Regions from separate parts of the Ferdinandcohnia sp. Marseille-Q9671 genome, predicted to be linked through region 3. Evidence: riboswitches for the same ligand, from Rfam matches in the RefSeq annotation. Region 3 holds a riboswitch; each other region holds the start of a gene.
What was found. A riboswitch is a leader RNA that binds a small molecule or an ion and turns the genes downstream of it on or off. The one in region 3 is predicted to bind cyclic di-GMP.
Positions count from the first base shown of each region.

Region 1: another riboswitch for cyclic di-GMP. It lies ahead of ACWNMY_RS03665 (anti-repressor SinI family protein); the one in region 3 lies ahead of ACWNMY_RS09495 (methyl-accepting chemotaxis protein).
Region 2: another riboswitch for cyclic di-GMP. It lies ahead of ACWNMY_RS12995 (diguanylate cyclase domain-containing protein); the one in region 3 lies ahead of ACWNMY_RS09495 (methyl-accepting chemotaxis protein).

Region 1 covers NZ_CDRJTA010000001.1:691,813-701,766, forward strand. The annotation lists gene ACWNMY_RS03655 (DEAD/DEAH box helicase) at 1-1,021, shown strand, start outside; gene ACWNMY_RS03660 (YqhG family protein) at 999-1,793, shown strand; cyclic di-GMP riboswitch class I at 2,174-2,262, shown strand; gene ACWNMY_RS03665 (anti-repressor SinI family protein) at 2,296-2,424, shown strand; gene ACWNMY_RS03670 (helix-turn-helix domain-containing protein) at 2,585-2,914, shown strand; gene ACWNMY_RS03675 (hypothetical protein) at 3,157-3,912, opposite strand; gene ACWNMY_RS03680 (ATP-grasp domain-containing protein) at 4,102-5,079, opposite strand; gene ACWNMY_RS03685 (diaminopimelate decarboxylase) at 5,093-6,313, opposite strand; gene ACWNMY_RS03690 (sugar transferase) at 6,366-6,974, opposite strand; gene murJ (murein biosynthesis integral membrane protein MurJ) at 7,048-8,568, opposite strand; gene ACWNMY_RS03700 (glycosyltransferase family 4 protein) at 8,582-9,739, opposite strand; gene ACWNMY_RS03705 (CpsD/CapB family tyrosine-protein kinase) at 9,770-9,954, opposite strand, start outside.
Region 2 covers NZ_CDRJTA010000003.1:50,912-60,865, reverse strand. The annotation lists gene ACWNMY_RS13025 (SAM-dependent methyltransferase) at 50-655, opposite strand; gene ACWNMY_RS13020 (RNA polymerase sigma-70 factor) at 686-1,570, opposite strand; gene ACWNMY_RS13015 (phytoene desaturase family protein) at 1,563-2,870, opposite strand; gene cyoE (heme o synthase) at 3,016-3,918, opposite strand; gene ACWNMY_RS13005 (hypothetical protein) at 4,270-4,710, shown strand; gene ACWNMY_RS13000 (YxcD family protein) at 4,698-4,985, shown strand; gene ACWNMY_RS12995 (diguanylate cyclase domain-containing protein) at 5,017-6,225, opposite strand; cyclic di-GMP riboswitch class I at 6,345-6,434, opposite strand; gene ACWNMY_RS12990 (ABC transporter ATP-binding protein) at 6,817-7,926, shown strand; gene ACWNMY_RS12985 (ABC transporter permease) at 7,916-8,734, shown strand; gene ACWNMY_RS12980 (ABC transporter permease) at 8,724-9,527, shown strand; gene ACWNMY_RS12975 (ABC transporter substrate-binding protein) at 9,524-9,954, shown strand, end outside.
Region 3 covers NZ_CDRJTA010000001.1:1,895,054-1,905,007, reverse strand. The annotation lists gene ACWNMY_RS09515 (LysM peptidoglycan-binding domain-containing protein) at 1-322, shown strand, start outside; gene ACWNMY_RS09510 (SEC-C metal-binding domain-containing protein) at 756-1,826, shown strand; gene ACWNMY_RS09505 (hypothetical protein) at 2,000-2,140, shown strand; gene ACWNMY_RS09500 (Gfo/Idh/MocA family protein) at 2,274-3,242, shown strand; cyclic di-GMP riboswitch class I at 3,606-3,693, shown strand; gene ACWNMY_RS09495 (methyl-accepting chemotaxis protein) at 3,812-5,491, shown strand; gene ACWNMY_RS09490 (CPCC family cysteine-rich protein) at 5,868-6,206, shown strand; gene ACWNMY_RS09485 (hypothetical protein) at 6,233-6,688, opposite strand; gene ACWNMY_RS09480 (GNAT family N-acetyltransferase) at 6,796-7,674, opposite strand; gene ACWNMY_RS09475 (LCP family glycopolymer transferase) at 7,741-8,676, opposite strand; gene ACWNMY_RS09470 (sodium:solute symporter family protein) at 9,130-9,954, shown strand, end outside.

The DNA.
Region 1 (9,954 bases), 1.2 Mb from region 3:
ACACTTAGGGAATCAAGAGAATTTCGAGGAATCGTTCGGAAAGAAAAGTCGTTCGATTGAGGATCATGAGCACTTAAAAGAACTAGTGAACAAGGTTATGATTCGGAACCGTCGAGATGATACGGGAATCGAATGGACAAAACGGAAGGTTGAAGCGGTTACGATTGAGTTCTCCGAAACGGAGCAGGAGCTCTATGATGCCATTACTGCCTATCGTTCAAATATGTCAAACTTTGCATCAAGTATGTTCTCCATTTTAACGTTACAAAGAGAAGCTTGTAGTAGTCGTGAAGCTGTCTATTATACATTGAAAAAGATGCTTGAAAAGAAAAATGAGGATGGCAGTGCCCAGGTACCTGAAGACCTTGTAATGGGACTAATGAAAAAGGTCGAGGGTGTTAGCCAAAATTCCAAAGCTGAAAAAGCGGTTGAATTAATAAAGCAAATCGACGATAAGGTGATTATCTTTACCGAATATCGAGCTACCCAAATGTATCTACAATGGTTCCTTAAGCAAAATGGTATTTCCTCCGTCCCATTTAGAGGTGGGTTCAAGCGCGGGAAGAAGGACTGGATGCGAGAGTTATTCAAAGGTAACTTCCAGGTGCTAATCGCAACAGAAGCCGGTGGTGAAGGGATTAACCTGCAATTCTGTAATCACATAATCAATTATGACCTTCCTTGGAATCCAATGAGACTTGAACAACGCATAGGTCGTATCCATCGTCTTGGGCAAGAAAAGGATGTTCATATATATAACTTTGCAACTAAAAACACAGTTGAAGAGCATATCTTAAAGCTATTATATGAAAAAATTAATCTGTTTGAGCGAGTGATTGGTCAACTCGACGATATTTTAACAAGATTGGACCTTGGAAATATCGAAGACCATATTCAGGATATTATGCTTCGATCACGTAGCGAAGGAGAAATAAAGATTAAAATGGAGAATCTAACATCCATTATTAGCTTTGAAGAACAAAACGGTGGTGAGCAGCATGCAGCAACAGGAAATAGTTAATTTTCTGGAAAAATATTTTGTTTCAAACAACTGTGAAATTCTTGAAAAACAACCTGGACATATGACCGTCCAATTAACAGTTGATATAGATAAGCAATTAATGAACCGTCCCTTCTATTGGACCTATGTTGAAAAAACAGGCGGTACCCCAAATCCGATGAAGCTTACATTAATCACAGACCGGGACAAAACACCTGATAACATAAAGGGGGACTTTATCCACTTCGGAGCTCCCCGCTTACATCAAATTTTTGAGTCTTCCAAAAAACTTGCAAGCTACATTAGGCTCTATCAACAGACAACTCCCGGTATGCAGGGTAACACTCCCCTTTTTCCATGGTTAGGGTTAAATGTGAAGGTTTCATATAAATGTGATCGAAAACGAGATGTATTGATGTCTCTCGGCATACAACTTATAAACGGAATGATTATAGAGGATTTCCAAGAAAAACTTGAACGGTTACCGTTAACACCAAAAATTCCTGATTTAACCTATACGATGTCTCCACTTGTAAAACCACAAAGTGGAGTGAGTCGATTACAGCAATATATCAGAGGGTTTGTTAAGACACAGGATCACTTATGGGCAGATGAAGCTAGAAAACGGTGGGATGAAGACCTTGCTCTTTTAAATGCTTTTTATGAAGGAATCGAAGAAAAACCAGAAAGCTATGAAATTGAAAAAGAAGCACTTAGAGACCAGTACGAACCAAAAGTTCTTGTCGAAATTATCAATGGCGGGTTGTTTTATCTCTGTCAAAATGCTTTATAAAATAGGCCTATCCTCATATTCGAGGGTGGGCTTTTCCTTTTTTGAGGGTGTTTTTTGAAAAATCGTTCGACAATTAACTTGCAATTTACTGGCAATTTTACAATTTACCCCATGTGATTATTGGAATATGTAAACTGAATGAAAAGACATATTAACAATTATAGGTCTTTCACCCCATCCTTCGAGCTTTTATAACAAAATACGATAATATCTAACATATTTTAAGTAGGCGAACAAACAACAAAACTATTTTTGTAAATATTTTGACATCGACATTTTTTTACAGAAATAATATTTTTTATGTTTTATACTTCTAAATGTAATACAAAGGTTCTATACATATAAGGGACTATCGTTATAGGTCAGTCAGCTGGAGTTCAAGCAGATAAAGGCAAACCTATTGAAAAATAGGGACGCAAAGTCACAGGTCTAACGTTGGGTATTCAATTATGATGGCTGGACTGCCTGGAATACAAATTGTATTTTGGGAGGAAAACGAATAATGATTAATGAAGTACAAAACAAAAATGAACAATTGGATCAAGATTGGATTGAACTAATTTTAGAAGCAATGGAGATAGGAATGAGCGTCCAGGATATTCAAGCTTTCCTCCAAAGTAAAACAGCATAACCAACCTTACATATAACAAACCGTACTATAAACTTATACTATTATTATCAAGCTAGAGAACTCGGAACACACCGGGTTCTTTATTTTTTATTTTTTGTTCTTATTATAAAACATTTCTTCATTATATGTTATAATGGGGAAGGGAAGGAAGGTGAAATCAATGATTGGTCAACGCATCAAAACATATCGCTTACAAAAACAATTATCTCTATCAGAACTAGCAGATCGGGCAGGAGTTGCCAAATCATACTTAAGCTCTATCGAACGAAACCTCCAATCGAACCCTTCTATCCAATTTCTAGAAAAGGTTTCTTCGGTCCTCGGCGTATCAGTGAATACATTACTCCATAATGAGGACCACGATACAAAAATAGAAGAACTTGATTCTGATTGGGCCCAACTAGTACAAGAAGCTATGAAATCAGGAGTTTCGAAAGAAGAATTTAAAGAGTTTTTGGAGTTTAACAAATGGAAATCACAAAATAAATAGAAAACGTGCAATATGATCAATCAGAGTATTCATCATATTGCACGTTTTTTTCTGGAATAGTGTGTAATATGACAATGAGGATTCCTTCACCTAAATTATTCATAGCTTTAAACCAAATCGACTCAAAACGTAGATATGACAAATTCCAAACTATTACAAATAAAGAATCTATAAAAAAATAAATCTTAATCAAATAATTCAATCAATGTTGATTCTGATAGGTCCAAGAAACTATATTAAAGTTAACTAGGACAACCTTTTGAAATATTATTAATCCTAGAAGATGTCTCTAAAATTCTCATTACTTCCTCTAGCATCCCTGTGTTAATAATCGACGTTAACTCACTTTGAAATGATCCATTGTTATCAATAATGGTATGTGGAAAAGATTTTATTACTTCATTACATAATTTTTCAATTACTTTTAATTGAAATCTTTGCAACACTTCATCTTTTTCAAAGTCTACTCTTAATTTACCATTGTCTCTTAGGTTTAAACGTTCTAGATCCTTTTCTAATTCGACAGATATATATATATGCCTTACAGGTGAGTTAACCCTTTCATAAAGTTTTCTAATAACGGCTTCAATGTCAACATTCTTATAAGTAACCGACAAGGAAATAGCTGCTTGTATAATTCCTTGATCTGCTATTACAAAATCTTTTTTGTTAGTTTGGTTTACATTTGTAAGTACAAAACAAACATTAACCCATTGTTTTATCACCTCATGATAATTTCTAATAGTGACCCCACTAAACATTGAAAATAAATCACATAAGTAAGCAAAGTTTTTTATCGTAAAAGTGATAGTATTAACAGTTTTTATTACAATCCGTTTTAAGGAACTATACTCATTATTCATATAATAAATATTTTCCTGTATCTCGTAACCATTTTCGTTCAATTTATTTGCAAGCAAATGGGCAATTGTTGTTTTCCCACTTCCCGGCAAACCAAAAAAGTCAACAATAATTCCATGCTTTAGGTCATTTTCCATATTTTTTCTATCGCCTCTCATAATGAAGAGGTTTTCTCTTTGAAAGTATCAACCTCTAACCAAATTTATAGATAGGTTTATTTTCTTCACACTAGCTGAAAAGCCAACTAATCGAATGACTGGTTAATTAATTTAGATAGCTTAGGGATTTTGGTACAGCTCTTGACCCAATTTTTGTATAAGGGATTACTATATACCACTCTCCGCATTAATGATTTGATGACTATCGAACTTAATCAATATGGAGCCTTCCTCATAGTTTCCAACCACTGATTGATTTGGAATACCTTTTAGATTATTAATGATGTTTTTTAGAAAATTCTGTCCTAGTTCATGAGCATGAGGGTACCCTCCCCCAAAACGTGGATTAATTTCCGAAATAAGATACCCAGATGTCGTTTTGAAGCAATCTATATCAATAGGCCCAATCGGTCCCAACGCATCTATTAATCTTTCAACGATGTTAAAAAGCTCCTCGTCCTTGACTGCCATGGATTTATCAGTTTCTCCAGCCCTCATTCTTATTTTTCGCTTTATAAAGATATTTGTAACATGATTATTAAGTAAATCGATATAACAGTCTACACCGTACTCCTCACCTTCAACAAAAGGCTGTATAACAATATCATCATTCGCTTTAAACAAAGCATGGAGTTCTTTAAAAGAATTAATTTTATGAATTCCTAAACTTGCACTACCTTTTCTCGGTTTCAGAATTAATGGAAAATGTATTCTCTCATTCTCTAAGTCTCTTTCAACTTCCTCAATATCAATATAAGAATTTATAAAAGGCAATTGATTTGATTGTAGAAATGTAGAAGTTAAATATTTATCATAACAAATATCTACCACATCACAATTTGAAATGATTGCTTTTATATTTTCGTTTTCAAACTCACTTTTATGGCTTGCTAATAACGTTAATTCCGGATCAATAAGTGAAAGAACAGCATCTATTTTATATCTTCTACATATATCCTTAATGGTCTGTAGGTATTCGGGTTGGTCTATGCGTGGAACAATTTCATAAGCATCTGCAAAATATAAAGCTGGTGCTTTATTGTCACAATCAACTGCAACTACATTTCCACCTATTTGAGCAAGCTCCTCTTTAAAATAGGAAACTAGTTTTACTCTTCTTCCTGCACTACATATTAAGATATTCATTTTCATCCCTCTTTTAAAAGCAGTATATATCCTCATTAAAGAATTCCTTAATTGTTTCTTTTTTTCTTACAATAAATGTTTTTTTCCCATCATAAGCAATAATAGCTGGTCTTTCTTTAATAAATGGGGGATTAAAAACTATCGTATAGGCGCCAACATTTTCAAAGATAAAATAATCGTTACGGCTAGGCACTTCACCAGCAATGTCGTGTGCAAGATAGTCCTTTTCCATACATGTATAACCAACTATTTGATAAATTCCATCTTCTGTGAAATTTTCGATAGCTTTTACAGTCTGCATTGGAAGATTTCTTTTATGCATAGTAGGCTTAATGTTATGAACACTACCGTCCACTAAAACAAAGTTTGTATTATTCACCTTTTTTACATCTATTACCTTTGTTATAAAAAGAAAAGTATTAGCAACCATTGAAATACCTGGTTCTAATACTAAAAAAGGCTTCTTAACAAAATGTTTAAATTCTTCATTGACAATTAAACATATGGCTTCAGCATAATCCTCAAATCCTGGTGCATTGACTCGAAAGGATTGAGGGAGTTCACCATATATTCCTCCCCCAATATCAATATACTCCACTGTATCAGGTATATATTGTATAACTAAATCACATAGTTTCTTTGTAATCGTTTGATATGTTTCAACGCTTCTTGTTTTTGTGGAAAAATGACCATGTAATCCGGTAATTTTTACATTGCTGATCATCTTCAATTCGTTTATTACATATTCAAAATTTCCATTTTCAACGCAAATACCAAATCTGCTCGTCTCATAACCTTCCTGAAGTGGACTTTCGCCGCCTTTTGAAAGTGAAAAATTAGCCCTCAACCCTACTTTTATTTGTTTATTTTCATTAGCAGCACAATACTCTTTGATTAAGTCTACTTCATACAACGAATCAATATTTAGAATGCTTTCATTTTCAAAGGCTAAATTTATATCATTCATGTTTTTTATAGGTCCATTAAATATAATAGACTTTGGATCTACACCGATTTTTAGTGCTAAATCGTACTCTAACCGAGATACCACTTCAGCATAGGCCCCTATTTTGGATAATTCCTTACATAAATAGGGAAGATAGTTAGTCTTGTATGAATAACCTATAATGAAGTTTTGATATCGACTTTTAAATGCATACTCTATTTTTCTATAGTTTTCCCTTAGCTTTTGAACATCCAGTAGAAAAAAGGAGGTTCCATATTTTCTCTCCAATTCTTCAACTCTTTTAAAGTCTAGAAGCAATCTTCTCACCCTCTATTCATTTCTACAAATTACCTGTCTTATTTTGGCTACCCTTAAAATCCGACATAGTAGCATGACTATCTTGGTTGATACCTTCTGGCTTAATCAGTCTTTTTAAAGTCATTAAAATAATTCTAATATCCAGGAGGAAAGATTGATGTTCCACATACCATACGTCTAATTCAAATCTTTTTTCCCAGCTAATTGCGTTTCTTCCATTAACCTGAGCCCAACCTGTTATACCTGGTTTTACTTCATGACGCCTTGCTTGAAAAGGTGAATACATGGGAATATATTCCAACAATAGTGGTCTAGGTCCGACTAAACTCATATCTCCTTTTACAACATTAATCAATTGAGGCAATTCATCTAAACTATACTTTCTAATGAAATTCCCAATTGGAGATAATCTTAAATAATCTGGTAAATCTTCACCATTTTTATCCCTCTCTTCGGTCATTGTTCTAAACTTATATAGTACAAAGGACTTCCCATTATAACCTGGGCGTTCCTGCTTAAATAGAATAGGTGAGCCAAGTTTTAATTTAACTAGAATTGCAGTGATGAAAATGATCGGACAAAACAAAATTAAAACAAGCGAAGCGATTAACAAATCAAATATCCTTTTCATGTAACCCACTCCAATTTCCACTACTTCGTTTTTTCTAGATCTCCACAATGATTTTCGTAAAAAATTTGATATACTAGAGAGATTTTTCAATCACTCTCTTTATACCCTTAATAAAGTCATCAACTTCTTTTATTTTCATAAAGTACATGATTAAACAATAAGCAATAGCACCTACCAATATTGAGATCAATAGCGACAATTGTATATGAAATATTTGACCTAGCATTACATAGGAAAATTTTGCAATGAATCCCATAATGACAGAACTACAAATGATTTTCAAAAATGACATAGTCATGTTTTTAAATTCAAAAAAGCCAATCTTTTTTCCTAGACTAATAAATAAAAGAATTGTACAAACACTTGCTGATATACTTGTTGCCAGTGCTAACCCACCTATACCTAGAAACTTTGATAAAACAATATTTAGGACTATGTTTAAAATAACGGTTAGAGCAGAATTAATCATTGGGGTTCGTGAGTCTTTTAGAGAATAAAATGCTTTTGTTAAGACATCTCTAAGACCAAATGCAATCATTCCAATAGAGTAGTAAAACAAGGCAGTTGAGGTCATATCAATTGCTTGTTTCGTAAATGCACCTCGGCCAAATAAAAGCTCTACAATTGGTTGAGCGAAAATAACACTACCCATTGTCACTGGAACAAGTAGCACACTAATCACAACCATAGTTTGTGATAATGCCTTTCTCAAACCTAAAACATTATCATTTGCCGCCATTTTTGAAATGACCGGGTAAAATACTGCGGCTATTGATGAAACGAAAATTCCTTGGACAAATAAATTAAGCTGGTTTGCATAGTTAAGGGCTGAAATACCTCCAATAGCTATATTTGACGCTATTGTTCTGTCTACAAGTTTATTAATTTGTTCAACAGATGAACCTAATATGATTGGAAAAGCTAAAACGACCATCCTCTTTAGATGATCGTTTTTTACATTTAATATCGGTTTGTAGGAGAAATCTTTTTGATAAACAAAAAAGAGTAAAAATAAAAATTGTAAAAAAGCACCCAGTACTTTACCGAAAGGCAGGATCGATATTTGAATGTAAGAACTTAATACAATTGCCAAGATTAAAGCAAAATTCAATGGTAATCCCATAAGACTTGGTGCAATATGATTACCTTTTATTTGTAGATACCCACTAAAAATATATATAAGGCCGGAAAAATACATACTTAATACTGTAACCCTTGTGAATGATGTCGCTAATTCTATAGTTTCTCCATCAAATCCAGACGCAAAAATTTTTACTAAGGGCTCAGTAAATAGTAAACAGATTAAACATAAAAAGGTGGTAAAAACAAGCATAAGGTTTATTAAATAATTCGTAAATTTATCTCCTTCTTTGACACCTAACTTGCTTTCAATATTACTATACATTGGGATATATGCAGAAGATACCCCTATTCCTATGAAACCAAAGATGACACTAGGTATGACTAGCGATATAAGAAAAGCATCACTTATGGAAGAGGCTCCATAAAAATAAGCAAGAATAATATCACGTAAAAATCCTATCCCTTTTGATAATAGGCTCAATAACATAACTAAAATAATTGTTTTTTTCACAATAAAGCAAATCCTATCGTATTAATTTTAGCCTCTCTTCACACTGTAGCCCCTGTTTCTCGTATATTTTATTCATATCGTTAATTACAACCTCAATAGAATATAAGTGAATTAGATCTTTGTTTTTTGTTGAAAACCTTTGTTGTATTTCCGCTGATTTGTAAAGTCTTTCAATTGATGAAGCACAACCATGCACATCATCTGTATCAACAACATAACCGTTTAAATCATGAATAACTAAGTCTCGATTCCCTCTACAATTCGTAACAACTAGAGGTAGCCCAGTCGCCATTGCTTCCATCACATTTACCGGTAGACCTTCTTGTCTAGATGTTGAAACTGCAATATCAGAAAGTGCCATTAATTGCGGAATATCTTCCCTGTACCCTAAAAAGGCAACATTTCTTTCTATATCGAGGCTTTTGGTCAACTCCTTATACTCTATTGATTTACTTCCTGAACCAACTACTAATAATTTTAAATTTGGAATACTTCCTTTTAGCCTGCCAACTGCCTTAATTATAAGGTCCTGGTGCTTACGGTAACTAAGTTCTCCAACATATATTAAGATAAAATCTTCATCACTAAAGCCATACTGGTAGCGGAGCTTATTTTTCTTTTCAAATGTTTGTGGTACAAACTTTTGTAAATCAAGTCCTATACCATTTACTTTGAAGATTGAATGCTCTTTTCGTAGCTTCAATTTTTTAGCAGATAAATAATCCTCATCATTCATCGTTATTAATCCATCCGTCCATCTGGCAGCCATTTTTTCTAAGGTGTAGTATAAAGCCCAGTTTTTCATTGGAGCTCCTTTAAAAAAATGAAACCCGTGGGCTGTATAAAGGATTTTGACATTTTGTATATTTCTACAAGCCATGCGGGTAATAAAAGAGGCAACAGGGGTGTGAACATGTAATAGTTCATATCCTTCCTCAGCTACCACTCTATGTATCTGTTTGTAGGCACTAACATTCTCAAGATCTAGTGGATTTCTTTGAAATGTAATAGGATGAATTTCACACCCTAACTCCAGCAATTTTGGGCTAATGTCATGTACTTTGTTACAAGCTATTCCCACCACATTCCCTTTGTCTAATAGAAATTTTATATGCGGAATAAAAAAATCATTGATCGTACTGGCGATTGTTGCAACATATAAAATCTTCATATATAAAAGTGACTCCTTTTTTTCAAGTTATTATTTTGTCCCATAATAATAACTGTCCTTTTTATTAAATTTCTTCTCTTTACGATTTAATATAACTCCCAATATGTTCGCTCTCGCCTTTAGCAAAAGTTCTTTTGCTTTAGCAGCACTTTCTTTTGTTGTTTTACCATTACTTATTACAAGAACAACACCATCGCTTTTTTGTGCGACAATTT
Region 2 (9,954 bases), on a different contig from region 3:
ACATTTTCTTACACAAAAAAACCTCCAGCTTTGGAGGCTTCTGTTTATTCTATGAGATATGATATACCAAAAAGCGCTCATAGCTGTTTCTCTCATATAATCCAGGAATGATAATTTCTTTCTTAAACTGAAAGGCTGTATGATTTTCTAAAAAATAAGTGTAATCCGCTGATCCATAGTAAAGAATAATTTCTATTTCACGTGGATTCTGCTGTAATGACCGAACGATATTGTTAATGATATGCTTAAAAACCTGTATCGAAAAAGGGTTGAAAAAGTAAAATCGATTATCTAATGGATGTATTCTATAATCCTGTGCCTTACAATGATGAATATTGATCTCCTCTTTACGCGCACCCGTCTTTTTCAAATAACGGTCTCTGTTATCAAGTGCATCCTGGAAGAGGCTCTTCTCTACTTCTATCCCGACGACAGATACTGAGAAAAAATGATGAATATAAAAAAGCAATCTACCCTTCCCACACCCAAAATCAACCACCCGATCATCACTTTTTACTTGATATTGTTTAAAAAGTGCATCAAGTCCCTCATATGGTGTGGGTTCGTATCGATGGTTATGAACGGAGGAGCTAAATCCCTTTTGCCCTCCACTCGTTTTTACATGTAAAAGTGCATCAGTATAGTAATCATTCATTGGGTTATTCCTAATCTCCTTATACTACCTTTAAAGTGATATCCCTTTATTCACATACTTTAGCTTTTCAGGATTTCGAATTAAAAATATGTGACTGATTTGGTTATTTTCTGTTTCAAAGCATACCACATTCTCAGGTTCGTTATTTCTCTTTATTATAATACCGATTTCCCCATTCACATTTGCCAAATCAATTTCCATAGTATCATCATTCCCAAACTTTCGAAGAAGCCCCAATATAAATTGTACAACCCTTTCTTGAGATACAATTGGTACTAAAGCAGCTTTCACCTTACCACCTCCATCTGAATAGAGAACAACATCGTTGGTGAGCATGCGTAACAGGCCTTCTGTATTTCCAGTTGCTGCTGCATAGAGAAAGGATTGAACAAACTGGTTTAACTCTTTTTCGTTCCTTTTTACATATTTAGTATTGTTATAGTTTAGTTTTTTCCTGGCCCGACTTAACACTTTTCTACAGTTTGCCTCTTCTTTTTCTAGTATTGACGCAATTTCACCATACTCATAGTCGAAAGCTTCTCTTAAAACAAACACTGCTCGTTCGACCGGGTTTAGTTGCTCCATCAGAGAAAGTAATGCATACGAAATTTCATCCTGTCTCAGAACTTCATGCAAGGGATCTTCATTTTCAGATATTATGAGTGGTTCTGGTAGCCAAGGGCCTATATATACCTCTCTTTGCTTTTTTGCTGATTTCAAATAATCAATAGAACGATTTGTAACCATTTTACAAAGATACGCCTTCTTACTCTCAATTTGTTCACGGCTCGCTTTCTCATAAGCAAGTAGAACATCATGAACAATGTCCTCAGCCTCTGTAATCGTTCCAACCATTCGATATGCAATCGCAAAAAGCAAAGGCTTATATTCACTATAAGATTGATTATCAATCATGATTTCCAACACAACCTTCCGCGCCATATTGTTCTATGATATATTCGGCAGCCTGCCTACCACTAGAAAACGCTGCATCTACAAGCATTCCCTCATGTCCCACCCAGTCACCTGCCACATACAAACCAGGTATCTGGTCTACTTGTGGTTTTGGTCTTCCATGAAAACCATTCGTCTCTGCTAAAACGGTGTTGTGAGAAACAATCATAGTAGGAAGATATCTTTTATAAAGGACAAATTCCTCCCAACCAGGCTGAATTCCTCCTAAAAAGGAAATTAACTGATTTTGTATTTCCTTTGCATCATCGGTATCTGAAGGATTTCTATATTTCATAACATGTACAATCTGATAATCCTGCAAGCTAAGCTTTGCTATTTTTGAATGATTTGAAAAGTAAAAGGGATTCTCTAAATCCATTGCAAAATTAATTTTAGGATTCGGAAGTTCTGATAAAACGAGATCCATACATGCGACACGAACTGGATTACGCTCCTTTAATTTCCGTAAAATAGAAAAACTCTCATGCCCCTCCAACATAGCATAGGTTTCATCAGGACTAGCCGTTGATAGAACGTTTTTAGCAAGAACTGCTTCATTATTTGTATAAACCTTTAGTTGAGGTGAAAAACCACTTATCATTTTCACATTTGCCTCTCTATAAAAATATACTCCAAATGATTCTGCTTTCTCCTCAAGCTGTCGTATCATACTTTGCCAACCATAATGGAGGTACATTGCATTTCCTAATTGTAGTTGCTTTAACGCAGCGCCTGCACTCAATCTATTTGGATCGTTTGAATAAGATGATAATCGAGTTAGCATTAGAATAAGATGCTGTGCCACTTTATCTTTAAACTTATGCTCTACCCAATGACGTAATGGTATATGTTGAAGGTTTTCTGTATCTATTTTTTTGTAGTTGATAAAGAAAGTGAGTAGTTCTTTCTTTGCCTTCCAATTTAAGAGCGGACTGGTTAACAAACTATAAGGAGTTGCAGGAATATCATAACAAATGCCATTCTGAACAATCTTTCCCTTCGTGGGAACGACACCTCCCTTAACATATATCCCCAGCTCCTGTAATATCTCCATTGATCTACCTTTTGTATATAATGCATGTGGACCCAGGTTTAAAAAGGAGTCCTCCTTCTCTGTCGTTCTTCCTCTCCCACCTATGTTTTTAGATTTTTCTAATACAAGCACCGACTTCCCTGCACGCGCCAAGTATATAGAGGCAGTTAGACCAGCCACCCCACTACCGATAATGACACAATCCCATCTTTTTTCTTCTAATTGCATCCTGTTCACTCCCATTGTTCGATTTATACCTAAGACGATTGAACAATCGAATTTGTGACAACAGGTTCTGAGTTTTCAATAGATTACGTCTCCTCGACATGCAAAAAACCCCGCCACTTAGAAAGCAGCGAGGTCTATCCATTTCTTACCCTATATATTTCGGGAGTGTCACAAGTACCATCGACAAAAAGATAATCAAAATATAATTTACAGAATATAGAAAATTCCAGCGTGCCCATTTATTATCATCTTTTACTGAAAAACCTTTAATGCTTAATATCAACCACCCTATATTAAGGAAGGTTGCGATGACAATAAAAGTTGTTCCGAGGTCATCTAAAAAGAAAGGCAACGGAAACAAACAGGCGACATAAAATAAAAAATGCTTCTTTGTTACCTGAATCCCCCGAACTACAGGAAGCATTGCAACACCCGCAGCCTTGTACTCATCATACTTTCTGATTGCAATGGCATACGTGTGTGGCATCTGGAAAATAAATAAAATGAAGAACAATACAATTGGAACTGTATGGTTAATTGGTGCAACTGCGGCCCATCCCATTAATGGGGAAACGGCACCTGATACACTGCCAATCACCGTATTAAATGTATATTTTCTCTTTGACCACATCGTATAAGGTACAACATAAGTGAACCATCCTACTAATGTATAAATGACTGCCTCTAGTGTTGTAAATGATAAGAGTACAAAACCTAGAATGGTACATATTATCCCTAAGATTAATACAGCTTTTAACGAGAAATGCCCTGTTACAGTTGGACGTTTCTTCGTTCGATCCATGACCGTATCTATATCAACATCATACCAGTTATTTATGATTAAGGCTCCCGCCATAACAAGGGTACTCCCGAGCATCGTAGATAGAAACAATCCCACATTTTCCTGAAAGGAAGCACCTGTAAAATAAATTGCTAACCAAAAACCAGAAAATACGGGAAGTACGTTAGCAAGTAAAACCCCTGCTTTAAAAAGGGACCTAAGATCAGCCATAAAAGATGTTGTCTGTTTATTTGTTTCTGTTTTCATTTTGGTATCCTCTTTCCTACCTTCTATTACTAAGAACACTTTCTTAAAGTATACTATACCACTTTTAAACAGAATAACTTTAAAAATTACCAGTTATCCATATAACGTTACTATTTTAGACTAATTTACATCATGTTCCGAATTCTCTATATAGAATTGAGGATTGTTTTTGGTAGTTGAATCCACGGCCGCTAAAGCCATAATTTACCTTATTAATTTTTTATAAATAACCGAAACCATTTACCTTTTCCATCGTATATAGAAGAGAAGATTCAAAAGCTTAATTCTTCTTGATAGGGTATAATGGATAATAATAAAATGAATCTTACTAACATATGGAGGTATACAATAATGAAAAAGGTAATATCAGCATTTCTAGCACTTTCACTTATTCTCTCGCCTGTTGGAAACATTGTTTTTCAAGACCATTCAACAACTGTTGAGGCGAAGGGGTACAAATCAGGTAAAAAAGGTTTCAATAATAATATAGGTAATACGAATAAATCAAACTTCCAACAACAGAAAAAGGACAACACTACTACGAATAAATCTACTGCTACAACCACTCCAAAAGGCGGATTAATGTCTGGCGGGTTAATGAAAGGCCTTATGCTTGGTGGTCTTGCTGGATTACTATTCGGCGGTCTTTTAGGTGGAATGGGAGCACTCGGTTCATTTCTTGGCCTAATGATTAATGTTCTAGCGATATATGTTCTATTTTCCATCATTCGCAAAATCTTTGTTCTTATTAGAGACAAGAAGAAAAAAGAGACTGATCCATGGAGAAGCTAATTCTTTCTGAACAAGAAATCATCAATGCAGTATGTGTCTATATTGGATTGAAGAAGCAAGTGAAACCTGAAGAGGTTGAAGTTGAGCTTATGTATGATGACGACTATGGATTTTCTGCAGAGGTCTATGTAAACGAGCGTAAACAAGTTCTTATCATGGCAAACCTTATCGAAGCTATTCGTCTATTGCTCGGGGAGTTTATGGGTAAAGACCCTTATGCAGGGATTAAGCTAGTTCTAGATGATGAAGAAGGTATAATCGCACATATCAATTAAATAAAGACTCATCCTTTTTGGATGAGTCTTTTTATGCCTTTATATCCGCTATTATCATACGGTTTTTTCCACTTTCCTTTGCAGCATATAGCGCTTGATCGGCTGCTTTCTTCAAAGCATCGACAGTTAACCCATGATGAGGATACACACCTACACCTGTACTTATCGATACAGTAATTCTTTCACCCTCAAGTAAAACCGGATGCTCTACATAGTACGTTTTTAATCTAGAATAAATACCTTCTACACTCTGGTCGTTTCGAGACTTGATTAAAATCATAAATTCATCACCGGCGTAACGATAACCCTCTATGAATTTATCACATACAGACTTCATTCCATCTGCTAACACCTTCAGATATAAATCTCCCGCATCGTGACCAAATTGATCATTCACCTGTTTTAAATCATCGGAGTCAATCATCATTACTGTAATTTCTTCATTTCCACTCCGAAGTAACTGTGCTAAATCCTCATGGAATGCCCGATGGTTTTTTAAACCTGTTAATTCATCCGTTCTCGACATAGTATAGATTTTTTCGTATAATCTTGCAGTTTCAATTGAGTTAATTACTTGTGCTCCAATCATTTGGAGTAAGTCCTCATGCTCCTTCCGATAGGCAAAATCGCGAAAACTTTGAGCTGAAATAACTCCTTTTACCTGATCATCAATAACCACTGGCACAAAAAGGCAGGAACTCGTGTCTTCCTCTCCTTCACCCATTGTCATGTCATATTCATGATTTTGACTTTGTTGTTTTAAATGAACGATTTCTCTCGTTTTGATTACCTTTGACGTATAATTCTCACCAAGTTCTACTATACTTGGTGGAGCTGGCTCTCCGTTATCCATAATAAAAACCAAATGAACATATGAATCTCCTGGATTATACAAGGCAATATAAAATGAATCCGTAGGCATTACCTGAGAAACCATTTCATACGATTTTTGGAGAAGGACACTTTCATTTAATGTTTTGCTACATATTTGGGCAAATTCATGTAGGATGCGATAATGCTTATTCATCCAATGCATATTTTCCATTTGTTCATTCATTTCCTGGAGCTGCGTTAAAAGTTCATTAGTTTGTTCCTTTTCTTCGCTTCCCTGATACGTACATTCAAAAAAATCACGAACCTCCTTAGATATCAGGTTTTTCTCAGAACCAACCTTCTCAATTAGTTCACTCAATTTCTTTAGTACGTTCAGATTTTTAGCAGCTTGGACCTCTTTATCCATTTGTAATCACTTCCAAAAATTTTTCTATCCAAAAATCTAGTAAACTAGTAGCTATAGTTGGTATAAAAAAAAGACTAATCCAACCGATTAATCTACGTTTCTTTGCGTTACGAGTTATCCTCGGCAACTGGCTGGCATGTCAACGTTGGTTTGACGTAGCCCCTATAGTTTTGCGTCTTCATCTTTCAATGAATTTGCCTTGTCGATATTCTATTGTTATATCAAAAATGAATTTTTTAAATTATAACTTAATTATATTTGTTATTTCTACTTTGGTCAATTAAATCAACACTTATTTTTCCAAGTAATGTGAAATATATCCTATGAAAAATCTCCTATATCACTTTCCTTATTTAGTCATATCTATTACATTTAGTATTGTTATTGAATTATTTCACAATTCGTGTATAATTATGCCGGATTGAGTCTGAAATGCACAATGGCTCCGCCTATTTGGCGACAAGCACAAGAAAAGTGCAGACGAAGGCGTTTTTTGCCTTAAGAAGCAATTTGCTTAAGCCGATGACGCCTGGAGCTAGACATAAAAACAGCTTGAAAAATTTAATATTTAATAGAAAGAAGGGGGTTGCTATGAATAACATACCTATTATTCAATTTAAAAATGTTACCAAACAATATGACAACGATCCCGCTGTCCTTAATAATGTAAGTTTTGAAATAGAAAGAGGAAAATTTTATACACTTCTTGGACCTTCTGGCTGTGGTAAGACGACGATTTTACGATTAATTGCAGGTTTTATTGAACCCTCTAATGGCGAGGTTTATTTTAACGGTAAAAAGGTAAACACTGTACCCGCTAACAAACGTCAGGTTAATACTGTTTTTCAAGATTATGCTCTATTCCCACATCTAAACGTTTTTGAGAATGTAGCATTTGGACTTCGTATTAAGAAAATGAAGAACGCTGACATCGAAGCGAAGGTGAAGGAAGCATTAAGCTTTGTTAACTTAAAAGGCTATGAAAACCGTGAAATTAATGAAATGTCAGGTGGTCAGAGGCAGCGTGTTGCAATTGCACGTGCCATTGTAAATGAACCTGAGATTATCTTATTAGATGAACCTTTATCTGCATTAGACTTAAAACTTCGAACGGAAATGCAATACGAGCTCCGCGAACTGCAACAGCGACTCGGTATTACGTTTATCTTTGTTACACATGATCAAGAGGAAGCTCTAGCCATGTCAGATGAGATTTTTGTATTAAATGAAGGAAAAATTCAACAAAGTGGAACCCCTATAGATATCTATGATGAGCCAATAAATCGTTTTGTTGCTGATTTTATCGGAGAATCAAATATTGTAAAAGGAAAAATGCATCAGGATTTTCTTGTTGAATTTGTTGGAAAAACCTTTGAATGTGTAGACCAAGGATTTACAAAAAACGAACTTGTTGATATTGTAATTCGCCCAGAGGACTTAGAAATAACCACTTTTGAAAAAGGAAAGCTTCAAGTGGTAGTTGATTCTCAACTTTTCAGAGGCGTTCATTATGAAATTTGTTGTTTTGATAAAGATGGAAATGAGTGGCTTGTGCATTCCACGAAAAAGGCAAAAGTCGGTGATGAAATAGGACTCTATTTTGATTCTGAGGCGATACATGTTATGCGTATTGGTGAAACTGAAGAAGAATACGATCGTCGCTTAGAAGCATATTCGGACGGGGAAAGCCATGGAAAATAAGCTAACCCGTAATATATATTTTATCCCCTATGCTTTATGGATTCTAATCTTTGTCATTGCACCAATCACACTGGTTCTCTATTATTCTTTCTTTGATATAGAGGGAAATCTTTCGTTAGTAAACTATAAAACATTCTTTACACCTATCTATTTAAAGATGACATTAAGTTCTTTTTGGTATGCTTTTTTAATTACAGCTATTTCGTTACTGGTTGCATACCCTACCGCTTATTTGCTCACGAAAACAAAACACAAGCACCTTTGGTTACTATTAATCATTGCTCCCTCTTGGATTAATTTATTATTAAAGGCTTATGCCTTTATAGGAATCTTTGGTGCCAAAGGGGCTGCAAACAGCGTTCTCGAGGTGTTAGGAATTGGCTCACAACAGCTATTGTTTACCGATTTTAGTTTTGTGTTTGTTTCTGTTTATATTTTTATACCTTTTATGATATTACCTATTTTCAACTCACTAAATGAGTTAAATCCTAGTCTACTAGATGCCTCTAGCGATCTAGGTGCATCAAAATGGACCACCTTTCGTAGGGTAATCTTTCCTTTAACCATTCAAGGGGTCAAATCCGGATGTCAGATTGTATTCATTCCTGCTCTATCGCTATTCATGCTTACACGACTAATTGCAGGAAACAAGGTCATTACACTCGGTACAGCAATTGAACAGCAATTTCTAGTAACACAGGATTGGGGAATGGGTTCAACTATTGCCGTCTTCCTAATCATCTTCATGGTTCTTATCATGGTAGCAACAGGAAACCGTAAGAAGCGAGGTGCAAAAAATGAGAGATAAACTAGCTATTTCATCCAGAATGTATTTACTTATTATATTCTTCATTTTATACGCACCTATCTTCTATTTAGTGTATTACTCGTTTAATAGCGGTGGTACAATGAGTAATTTCGAAGGCTTTACCCTAGATTGGTATAAAGAGCTATTTCAGGATACAAGACTCCTTATCATTGTATTAAATACAATTGTTGTAGCATTGCTTTCAGCTCTTATATCAACCATTATTGGAGTTCTTGGCGCAATAGGTATTCATTCAGTTAAACAAAGACAAACTCAGAATACCTTGCTATCGTTAAATAATGTCTTAATCGTCAGTCCCGACGTGATTATAGGTGCCTCTTTCTTAATTCTTTTAACTATGGCAGGCATCAAATTAGGATTTTACTCAGTATTACTCTCACATATTGCATTTTGTATACCAATTGTGGTGCTTATGGTATTACCTAAGTTAAAAGAAATGAGCCCTACTTTACTGGATGCCGCAAGAGATCTTGGGGCTAATCAATGGGAGGTACTAACTAAGGTCATTATTCCTTATATCACACCGGGAATTTTCGCAGGGTTTTTTATGGCACTCACATACTCCTTTGATGATTTCGCTGTCACGTTTTTCGTGACTGGAAATGGTTTTTCAACATTATCTGTTGAGATCTATTCCTTAGCACGTCGAGGAATCTCATTAAATATCAATGCATTGTCTACTCTATTATTTATCTTTACCATGTTACTAGTGGTTGGATATTACTTTATTTCTCAGCGTGGTAACACTCGTGGACTGGGGGTTCGAAAATGACGAAACTCATTCGTGTTTTCTTGTTAATTGCCGTACTCTCTGGTGCTCTACTTTATCTCATTAACCATTTAAATTCATCACAAGGTCTTTCTGAAGGAAATACGTTGACGGTTTATAATTGGGGAGATTATATTGACGAGGAGTTAATTGATCGCTTTGAAGAGGAAACCGGTATTAAGGTCATTTATGAAACCTTTGACTCAAATGAAGCGATGATGACAAAAATTGAGCAAGGTGGAACAACGTATGATATAGCTGTCCCATCTGAATATATGATTGATAAGATGCGTCAAGAGGACTTACTAATCCCTCTTGATCACTCGAAACTACCAAATTTATCAAATATTGATGAGCGTTTCATGGATCTCCCATTTGATCCAGGCAATGTATACTCTGTCCCATATTTCTGGGGCACTGTAGGGATTGT
Region 3 (9,954 bases):
ACCAACTCAAACGACTACAGCGCCGGTGTATACGATCAATTACTCGGTAGTCGCTGGAGATAGTCTGTCTAGGATTGCTTCGAAAAATGGTACAACCGTAACAGCAATTAAAAGTGCCAACAACCTTACATCAGATATGATCTATGTGGGGCAAACGTTAAAAGTACCGACTAATGTTGTGACCTACACGGTAGTCTCGGGTGATACCTTGTATGGCATCGCCGCACGCTATAACATAACAGTCGCTACCATTAAGTCAGAAAACAACCTAACCTCAGACATCCTCAGTATAGGTCAAACGTTGAGGATTCCGGTATCATAAGGGAGTGGACCCGAATGCTTTATGAGGCATTCGGGTTTTTGGATTTTTTTGCTAGTGACAGTAAGTTGTGGGATAGTGACAGTATTTTGAAAATAGTGACAGAAAGTACTCGGATAGTGACAGTATTTTTGAATTAGTGACAGTAAGTTATAGATTTGGCGGTTTATTTGTGTGATTGAACGTCTATCGCCGATAGAAATAGAAACAAATTAACGCCGATAGAAACAAAATAACGCGGATAGAACGAGATTAACGCCGATAGAACAAAATAACGCGGATAGAACGAGTTTAACGTCGATAGAACCAACCTATCGCCAATAGATCCTTATATTACGACTGTTTTCCCTATTCTGAAAAGTCTACCATGTCCTCTAATTCGCCAATAATATGATATGATAGATGCATAGTTAAGACAGAAAGGTGAATCAATTGCATGGCGGTTATTGGACGAAACGAACCCTGCGCATGTGGCAGTGGGAAAAAATTTAAGAAATGCTGCGGGAAGAATGCCGTAGTTTCGATAGATCAAGTAGTGGAAAATGAACTAAATGATATCCAGCATGAAGTTTTTCAATATGCGCTTCATATGTATGAGGAATTCTTTGAAGAAAGCATGGCTGAATATGAGGAGATTTTCGAAAAGCTCCCAGAGGATGTCTATGATTTGTTCGCTTTCTTTTCAAGAGTATGGGTCATCAGCTCTGTTCCAGTTGAAGGGAAAACCATTTTAGAAGAGTATGTGGATGCGTACGGACCGAAATATAGCAGACCTCGAACTCGAGATCTTTTACAAGGATGGAAGGCAGCGAGACCATCTGCGTATATGGTAACAGAGGTTGACCAGGGTTCTTACATGACGGTAAAGGATATCTTTACCGATGTAGAGCATAGTGTCAGAATTTATGAATCCGAGACAGAAGTAAAGGCAGGATATTTTGTGTTCGGAACCTTACTGCCTGCTGGGGTAAACTCGATCTTCTTCCCAACTTTTCTCGAATTGCCTATTGAATTCGCGGATAATATGAAAAATATGATTCTCGAACTCTATAGAGAAAGTGGAAAAAAGGATCCAGTTGAATTCATGTCGACTGAATTTATCAATGTATTTATGGTCTTTATGTTTGGAAAGTCAAAAGTTACAGCGCAAGATTATGAATGGAAAACAGTGAAACAGCAAGAGGTCGCTGAATTATTCCAGGTTCGTATGAAGGAATATGGCTATGATGAGAATATTACTGGAATGGGTATTTTTATGTGGCATAAATATTGTGAACTGAAAAATCCTCGTATTCTAAAAACAGGTATTTACGAAGCTGCGTTGGTTTATCTAGTGGAAGAAATTTATCCATACGAAGGCACTTCAACTCAACAAGAGCTTGCCGAAGAGTATGGTGTGTCTGCAAATAGTATTTCTACTAAGTACAAGGAGCTTGAGAAGTACTTGTTAGATGAAGTGAAAAAGTATAAAGAGCTTGTCGACGAAAGCCAACCTGGACTTGGGTGATATAAACGTGAAAAAACAATCCGATCAGGGTTGTTTTTTTATGGAAAAAAGCTCTTGCAATATAAAATAAATTCAAACATTTGTCACAAATTTGTCACAACTTACCTTTGAAAAATTTGCCGAATAGTGTAAAATGGATTTTAATTGGAAAATAAGATTGGTAGGTAAAAAGTATGAGTTTTCAAATAGAATCTGAACAACTTTTAAAAATTATGGTAGATATTCAGAAAAAGGTTGAAGAAACGGCTTCTCTTACAACCGAAGAGGTCATGCGTGATCTAATTGGTAGACTGAAAGAATGTCAATCTGCGTAAGTACTTTTGGGGATTATCCCCATTTTTTCTCGCTACAGAAATAGCCCCTATTTTTAACCCTCAAAATGTAAGCCCTTTCCTAAAAATCGAACTTATGAGAAAATAGAGTAATAGATAAATAGGAGGAACAAATATGACAAAAATTCGTTTTGGTATATTAAGTACGGCAAAAATTGCGCGAACTACGTTACTGCCCTCAATGGAAAGAGCGCATAATGTAGAAGTCGTGGCAGTTGCGAGTGAGAGCGGGAAAGCTGAAGGCTTTGCAGCAGAACATGGAATCGAAAAGTATTATGATACATATACAGAACTACTACAGGATCCGGAAGTTGATGCAGTCTACATTCCACTTCCAAATCAACTACATAAAAAATGGGCAATCGAAGCTGCGAAGCACGGCAAACATGTACTTTGTGAAAAGCCAGCAGCGTTGAATTCTCAAGAAGTTGAAGAAATGGAAAAGGTGTTTGCAGAACAAAATGTTACCTTTATGGAAGGGTTTATGTATCAATTCCATCCACAGCATACTCGAGTGAAGGAAATCATCTCAGCAGGGGAAATCGGAGATGTAAAGCTAATTCGTTCCACTTTTTCCTTCCCCCATGCAATGAATCCTGATAGCATTAAACTCCAGAAGCATCTTGGTGGCGGGGTATTGTATGATGTGGGCTGCTATTGCATTCATGCTAGTCGTTTGATCACAGGTGAAGAGCCAATTGAAGTGACTGCAACAGCTAGCATCCATCCAACCCATGAGGTCGATGTTACAGCAGCGGGTACACTTACGTTTGAAAGTGGAATTCTTGCAAGCTTTGACTGCAGCTTTGAACAACCGTTTAAGGCTCAATATGAGGTAGTTGGTACAAAAGGTTCTATTTTAGTGGGGCGTGCCTTCCGTCCGGACAACCAAGAAGGAAACGGACTGATTGAAATAAGCACGGAAGCAGGTGTACGTGAAGAGACTGTTCAAGGTGACCAGTATAAGCTTCAGGTAGAGCATTTTGCTGAGTGTGTGTTATCAAATAAGCAGCCAATGTATTCTGTGGCCGATACAATCAAAAACATGCGTGTGATTGAGCAGGCATTGGAACAAATCAAATAACTAAGTATAAAAAGTCAGCACTAGCTGGCTTTTTTTCTTCCTTATTTTGTGGTTAATCTTTTTTATTTTGGGATACGTTTGAAATCCTCAATTCTTCATCCTCATTCTATTCTTTTTTTCTAGTAATCAGGTATATCTATGAAAAATATGTCAATACTAGATTACTAGAGAAGATAGAGTCGAAATGAATGGAGGAATATAGTATGAAAGCGAATCTTGAATTACCAGAGGTACTACCAACTAGTAAAGAGGAATTTTATAAAATGCTTCTTGATTTGGTAGTCAAAAAGTAACAGAAATGACATGTCGAGTATTGTTGGAAGACTCCATAACTTGTATACTAGGACTTAGAAACTAGTATAATTGAAGAAAAGGCAAACTCTCCGAAAGGATAGGACGCAAAGCTGAGGGTCTACCGTACAATTTGTACCACGATAGCCTAGCTGCCAATAATGTATAACGTTATCGGGCCATTCTTGTGTGATGGCCTATTTTTATGTGTGAAGAATGTATGATTGTTCTATTCTATTCTTTTATTTTCTTAACTACTAGAAGGGGGTTGCATATATATGAAAAGTATTAGAATGAGACTAACTGTTAGTTTTTTTGCCATCATCATACTTTGTATAGGTCTATCGGTATATAATTTTGTAGCTGTTTCAAGTATGAATGATAAAACCAAGGAGATTACTTCTACCGAGCTATCTGAACTTATCGAATATGACACGTTGAAATACAATATTGCACAAAGTATTGCCTTGACAAGGGGTTATGTTCTGTACGGAGATAAGTCCTACAAAGAGGAATTTGGCATGTATTCGGTGGAATTTGATCTGATGAAGAAAAAATTGGCTAATGTGAAGGACAAAGAGGTACAGGAGCTTTTAAGAGCAAGCAATAGCTGGAAAGAGCAAATTAAAAAGGATGTCATAGATGTTTATGATAACGGTGATGCAGAGTTAGCTAAACACAATCTTCAGGTTTATATTCAGCCTGCTGCAAGTGGCTTAATGGAGCGTGTAGAAAATCTAGCACATAATAAGGAAAGACAGATTGTATCAACAGGAGAAAATGTTGTGAGTTATGGTGAATCCGCGAATCTAGTGGGACTCATTATAGCAGGAATTGTGATTGTGTTAGGAGCTATCATTTCTATCTACACATCAGAGGTTATTTCAAGACCGGTGAAGCAAATTGCCAATCGAATGAATGCGATTTCGAAGGGTGAGCTTCAATCCGAACCGATAAAAACGAAGCTAAAGGACGAAATCGGTCAACTCGTTACTTCGGTTTATTATATGAATGAATATTTAAGGAGCGTCGTCAAGCAGATGTCTGTTGTATCAGATAATGTGACGGGGCAGAGTGAGGAATTGACCCAGTACGCGGATGAGGTTATGGCTGGTAGCCAGCAAATTGCTGTCACGATGGATGAACTTTCACGTGGTGCGGAGGATCAAGCAACATCTTCCACTACCTTAATTGAAAAGATGTCTCATTTTTCACAGGAAATCATGCAGGTTGCTGTAAAAGGGGACGACATTAAGGAACAGTCTCAAGGGATGCTTAAGATGACAAACGATGGTAGTGCATATATGGAAACGTCCATTGGACAAATGAACAGCATCAATGAAAAAATGAAGCAATCGCACGCACTGGTTGTAGGGTTAGACCATAAAACAAATGAAATTACAAAGCTTGTGAATGTGATTCAGGAAATCGCAGGTCAAACCAATCTACTTGCACTAAACGCGGCAATTGAAGCAGCTCGTGCGGGTGAACATGGGAAGGGCTTTGCTGTTGTGGCGGACGAGGTTCGTAAGCTTGCCGAACAGGTTGGAAAGTCGGTTGCGGAAATCACGTTGATAGTAAAAGATATTCAACAAGAATCTAAGCAGGTTGTGCAATCATTAGATGACGGCTATCAATCTGTTGAAGAAGGTACAGTTCAAATTCAAACAACTGGAAAAACCTTTAATAACTTAAAACAGACAATCGAACAAATTGGCGCACAAATTGAAACAATGTCAGCTTCATTGTATGGAGTGCTTGATGATACACAAGTAATCAGTGGTTCGATCGAGGGAATTGCGGCTGTAGCAGAAGAGTCTGCAGCAGGTGTTGAGGAAGTATCAGCAACAGCCCAACAATCGAGCAGCTCAATGGAAGAAGTCGCTAGAAGCGCAAAACAACTAGAAGAAAACGCAGGCGAACTAAACTCCTTAATACAACGCTTTAAACTAAACTAATCAGTCAGCAGAAAGCTTGGGGAATGGACCTCAAGCTTTCTTTTAATGTGGATGAGGGAATTTACTATTTGGGACAGGGGGACAGGTCCCTTGACCCAGCAGGCTGTCAAACATGTGGGACAGGGGGACAGGTCCCGTGACCCAGCAAGCTGTCAAACACTTGTGGGACAGGGGTACAGGTTCCTTGACCCAGCAGGCTGTCAAACATGTGGGACAGGGGGACAGGTCCCGTGACCCAGCAAGCTGTCAAACACTTGTGGGACAGGGGGACAGGTCCGGTGACCCAGTAGGCTGTCAAATCCATGCTGAGCCATGGGGACAGGTTCCTCGACCCAGCTGACACTAAGACCTCTTTTTAGGAAAGGAGCAAAACATAATGTTTACATGTCCGTGTTGTGGTTTTAAAACATTAGATGAAGCATTTGCATATGATATTTGTGAAATCTGCGGCTGGGAGGATGACCCGACGCAGCAAGATTACCCTGGGTTAGATTTTGGTCCGAATGAGGGCAGTTTATGTGAGGAGCAGGCAGAACTTTTGAAGAGAATACCTGCAGAACGTATTAACTATAATGGGTATGTGCGTGATAAAGAGTGGAGGCCGCTTTTGGCAGATGAATGTATTAACCCCGAGGCAACGATTGAAACGGGTATGGATTATTTTAACTTAATCGGTGAAGAGGAAATGGTTTACTATTGGAAAAGAAAGAAATAGAAAAAAGGATGCAACAATAGCATCCTTTATTCCACTTCACTTATTTTTACATTACGAAACATGAATTTTGTTTTCTCGGCTTTATTAGTGAGCACCATCGCGTCAATTTGAGAGGTGGTCTCCTGGAGTTCCACCTCTAGCTGGATGGTCCGCCATGAATCATGCAAGGCAATCACAGGTGAGACCGTTTCCGCTAAAAATGTGCCTCGTGGATCGGTCTCATCTACATTTAAATAGACGGCACCTTCACCCTTCACCTGAACTTGATACAGAATAGTCATTCCACCTTTCACGCCACGCGGTGAAAAAACAAACCCTTCGTTTTCCTCTTTGCCTGCTGTTTTTACCTCAAATGTACCATCCTCCACCTGTACCACCGTTGCACTGACACCGAAAAATGGAGATTTTTCCGCAGCTGAAGCTGGGGCAACAGCGATGAAAAGCAGTAATACTATACTAAAAAATAATGTGCGTTTGTTCATAGGTACCTCCTTTGGGCGGAGGACAGGTTCTGTGTCACAGAATGGGACAAGGAACCTGTCCCCTTGTCCCACTTAGTATATGGAAAAAGGAGGGAAACATGTACGGTTTAGAAGGCTGCAGGAATTGGGAGTTTGAATAGGCTGTTTTCTAAATCAATCTCACCTCTTACCATTAGGAAATCGGATGTTTCATATTCGACCGGTGTGAAATTCTCCTCAAACAAATCAGGGCTAATGTACAGATGGAGCTCTGTAAAATTATCTGGTATAACCGAGCATAGTTGCTTAAGTGTTGGCATTGTTGGTCCAACGATATCATACAGCTCACAGATTCCTTCATTCACTCTGAAAATAAGTAGTACATTCAAATCAGGTGAGTAATGCACCATTTTATGTAGGGTTGGGTTATACATGTTAAGGTAGAAAGATGATTCATATGCCAATGGATAAAACAGTTGAGAACTTGGGACATTCTTTTTAAAAAGGCTTTGTATGGTTTCTGCGTCACTGCTGTTAAAAACATCTAGAGGTACTAAAGGATTGTGGTACTGTTTTGGAAGACTAAGTTTTTGCACAAAATAATGTTCTCTCAAAACTCGAAACCCATACTTTTCATATAGCTTTGGGTTTGATGTTAGTAAAAATGAAAGTTCAAAATGGTTGTCAATGTGTTCAAGTGTTTGTTGAAACAAGGATTTCATCAATCCTTTTCCACGATAATCGGGATGAGTCATAACAGATTGAATTCCAGCTACTGTTTGCATTTTTCCATGAATCATCATCGGCATTTCAAACATTGATACATTTGCGACGGCTTTCTCAACTTCAAAAAAGGTAAAGGGTGTGTACGTTGGATCCCAAAATCCTCTTGCGTAAAAGTCCTTGAATGTATCGACTTCGATTCCAAAAACCTTATCAAATAACGGATAAAGTTTTTCTCGAAGGTCTTGATTATTTGAGTAATTCGATTTCAACTGTAATTGCATTATCGTAATCCCCCCAATTAAAGAGTAAAAAAACAACCGGCGTATAACCGGTTGCTTCTTTTGTACCTATTTTATTTCCAGATGCTGCTTGAGTCTAGAAGAAACTGCCAAGCGTTCTTCTTCTGACACAATGTAGTACCATTTATCTAATGTTTGCCCAACACCATTGATGCTAAATTGTTCAATGTTGTGACGTGCGTTTTTATAATTAGATTGAATTGTCTTCATCTCATCAAAGGAAATATCTGTTTTTACATTCGTTCCAAGTGCGCCCAAAATATCATCCACTTTTGTGACAGTAGAAAAGCTTGCACCTTTGTCAATAATTCCTTGGATAACCTGCTTTTGACGATCCTGTCTACCGAAATCTCCACGAGGATCATCATAACGCATACGAGCATAAGCGAGTGCTTGTTTCCCATTTAACGTTTGTGTACCTTCTGCGAAATTAGCTCCATCATAAGAGAAAGCAAATTCATTGTTAACCTGGACACCACCAAGTGCATCTACGATTTGTTGAAGTCCTTCCATGTTCACTCTCACGTAATAGTCGACGGGAACATCTAAAAAGTTCTCAACCGTATCTATCGTCATGTCCACGCCACCAAAAGCATATGCGTGATTGATTTTATCTTGAATCCCTTTACCGATGATCTCCACACGTGTATCACGCGGGATACTTAGCATCTGCATGGAATTTGTGTTTGGATTAACAGATACCAAAATGAGCGTATCGGAACGACCTCTGTCTCCGGAGCGTTCATCAACACCCATGAGCAAAATTGAAATTGGATCCTTTTTCGAAATATCAATATTATTCGCGCGTTTGTCAGATCCATCTCTGTCCTCATGCATTTTTCCAACCGTACTTGCAACAGATTGATATAAATAAGCGGCATAACCACCGACTGCTAACACTAAAAGAAGAGCAATAATCCCAACAACTTTTGGCCATTTCTTTTTCTGTTTCTTCTGTTTCGAATGGCGCTCTGTTCGACTCATCGTAATCAACACCTTTTTCATAGAATACTAGCTGTATAAATAGTACACATGTATTAGACGTTTGGGAAGAGAAAAAGTTACATATTTGTTGAAATTTAAAAGAGTGGTTCGAAATTTGTCGAATAAAATTTGTATCTTTTCGTGAAACAACCCAATTACTTATCGGAAGACCTAGTGAAAATCTATATTTAGTTTATGTATTAACGAAAAGATTATTTACCTATCCAATAACTACCCTCTAGATTTCAGTTTTGAAGAATAGCATCGATTTACCAAGATACTAAATTTTCAAAATTTAATTTACAATTAAAATCAAGTGTGGTATTTTATACATTAATTAGTCATATATTAGGATTAATTAAAGGAGGTGGAAAAATAAACAGGAATAGTAAGCCGATTAGCACGTGTCGGCAAAGGTTTTGACAAGATTACAACTTAAAAAGGGGGAGAAACATGAGTGGTCTAGATTGGGGAGTCATAATCGCATTTTTCTTACTAATGGTTGTTATTGGGTTTTGGTCGTTTAATAAAGTACAAGGGTCGAAGGATTTCTTTGTGGCAGGCGGAAAGCTTCCTTGGTGGTTAGGCGGAATTTCGCACCATGTTGGTGGATACTCAGGCGCAGTGTTTGTAGCGTATGCTGGATTAGCGTATACACACGGATTTAGTTTGTATGTATGGTGGGCACTACCGATTTTTGTTTCCGTTATTTTAGGTGGTTATATTATTGCACCAAGATGGTCAAAGCTGAGAACCAAACTTGATATTGAATCACCGACAGAGTACCTAGCCATGCGTTACAATGTACCAACCCAGCAATTGGTCGCGTGGAGCGGCGTACTTGTAAAATTGTTTGACGTTGGTGCAAAATGGGCAGCAATTGGACTTTTACTTAATGTATTTACGGGTATCCCAATTATTTATGGAATCTTGTTATCTGGAATTGTTTCTCTTATTTATATTACCGTTGGAGGTATATGGGCGGATCTATGGACAGATTTCGCACAGTTCATTATCCAAATCGTAGCGGGTATTGTCATGTTCTTTGTTGTGTTAAGTCAAATGGGTGGATGGGGATCTATTACCGGCATCTGGGATAAACTCCCTGAGGCAAACAGTCAACCATTCAATGAACCATACACGTTAGGCTATGTGTTAGTTTACGTATTCATCGTATTCTTTAGCTATAATGGTGGAACGTGGAACCTTGCAGCACGATACATTGCATCACCCTCTGGAAAAGAAGCAAAGAAATCGGCCATATTCTCTGGAGTCCTC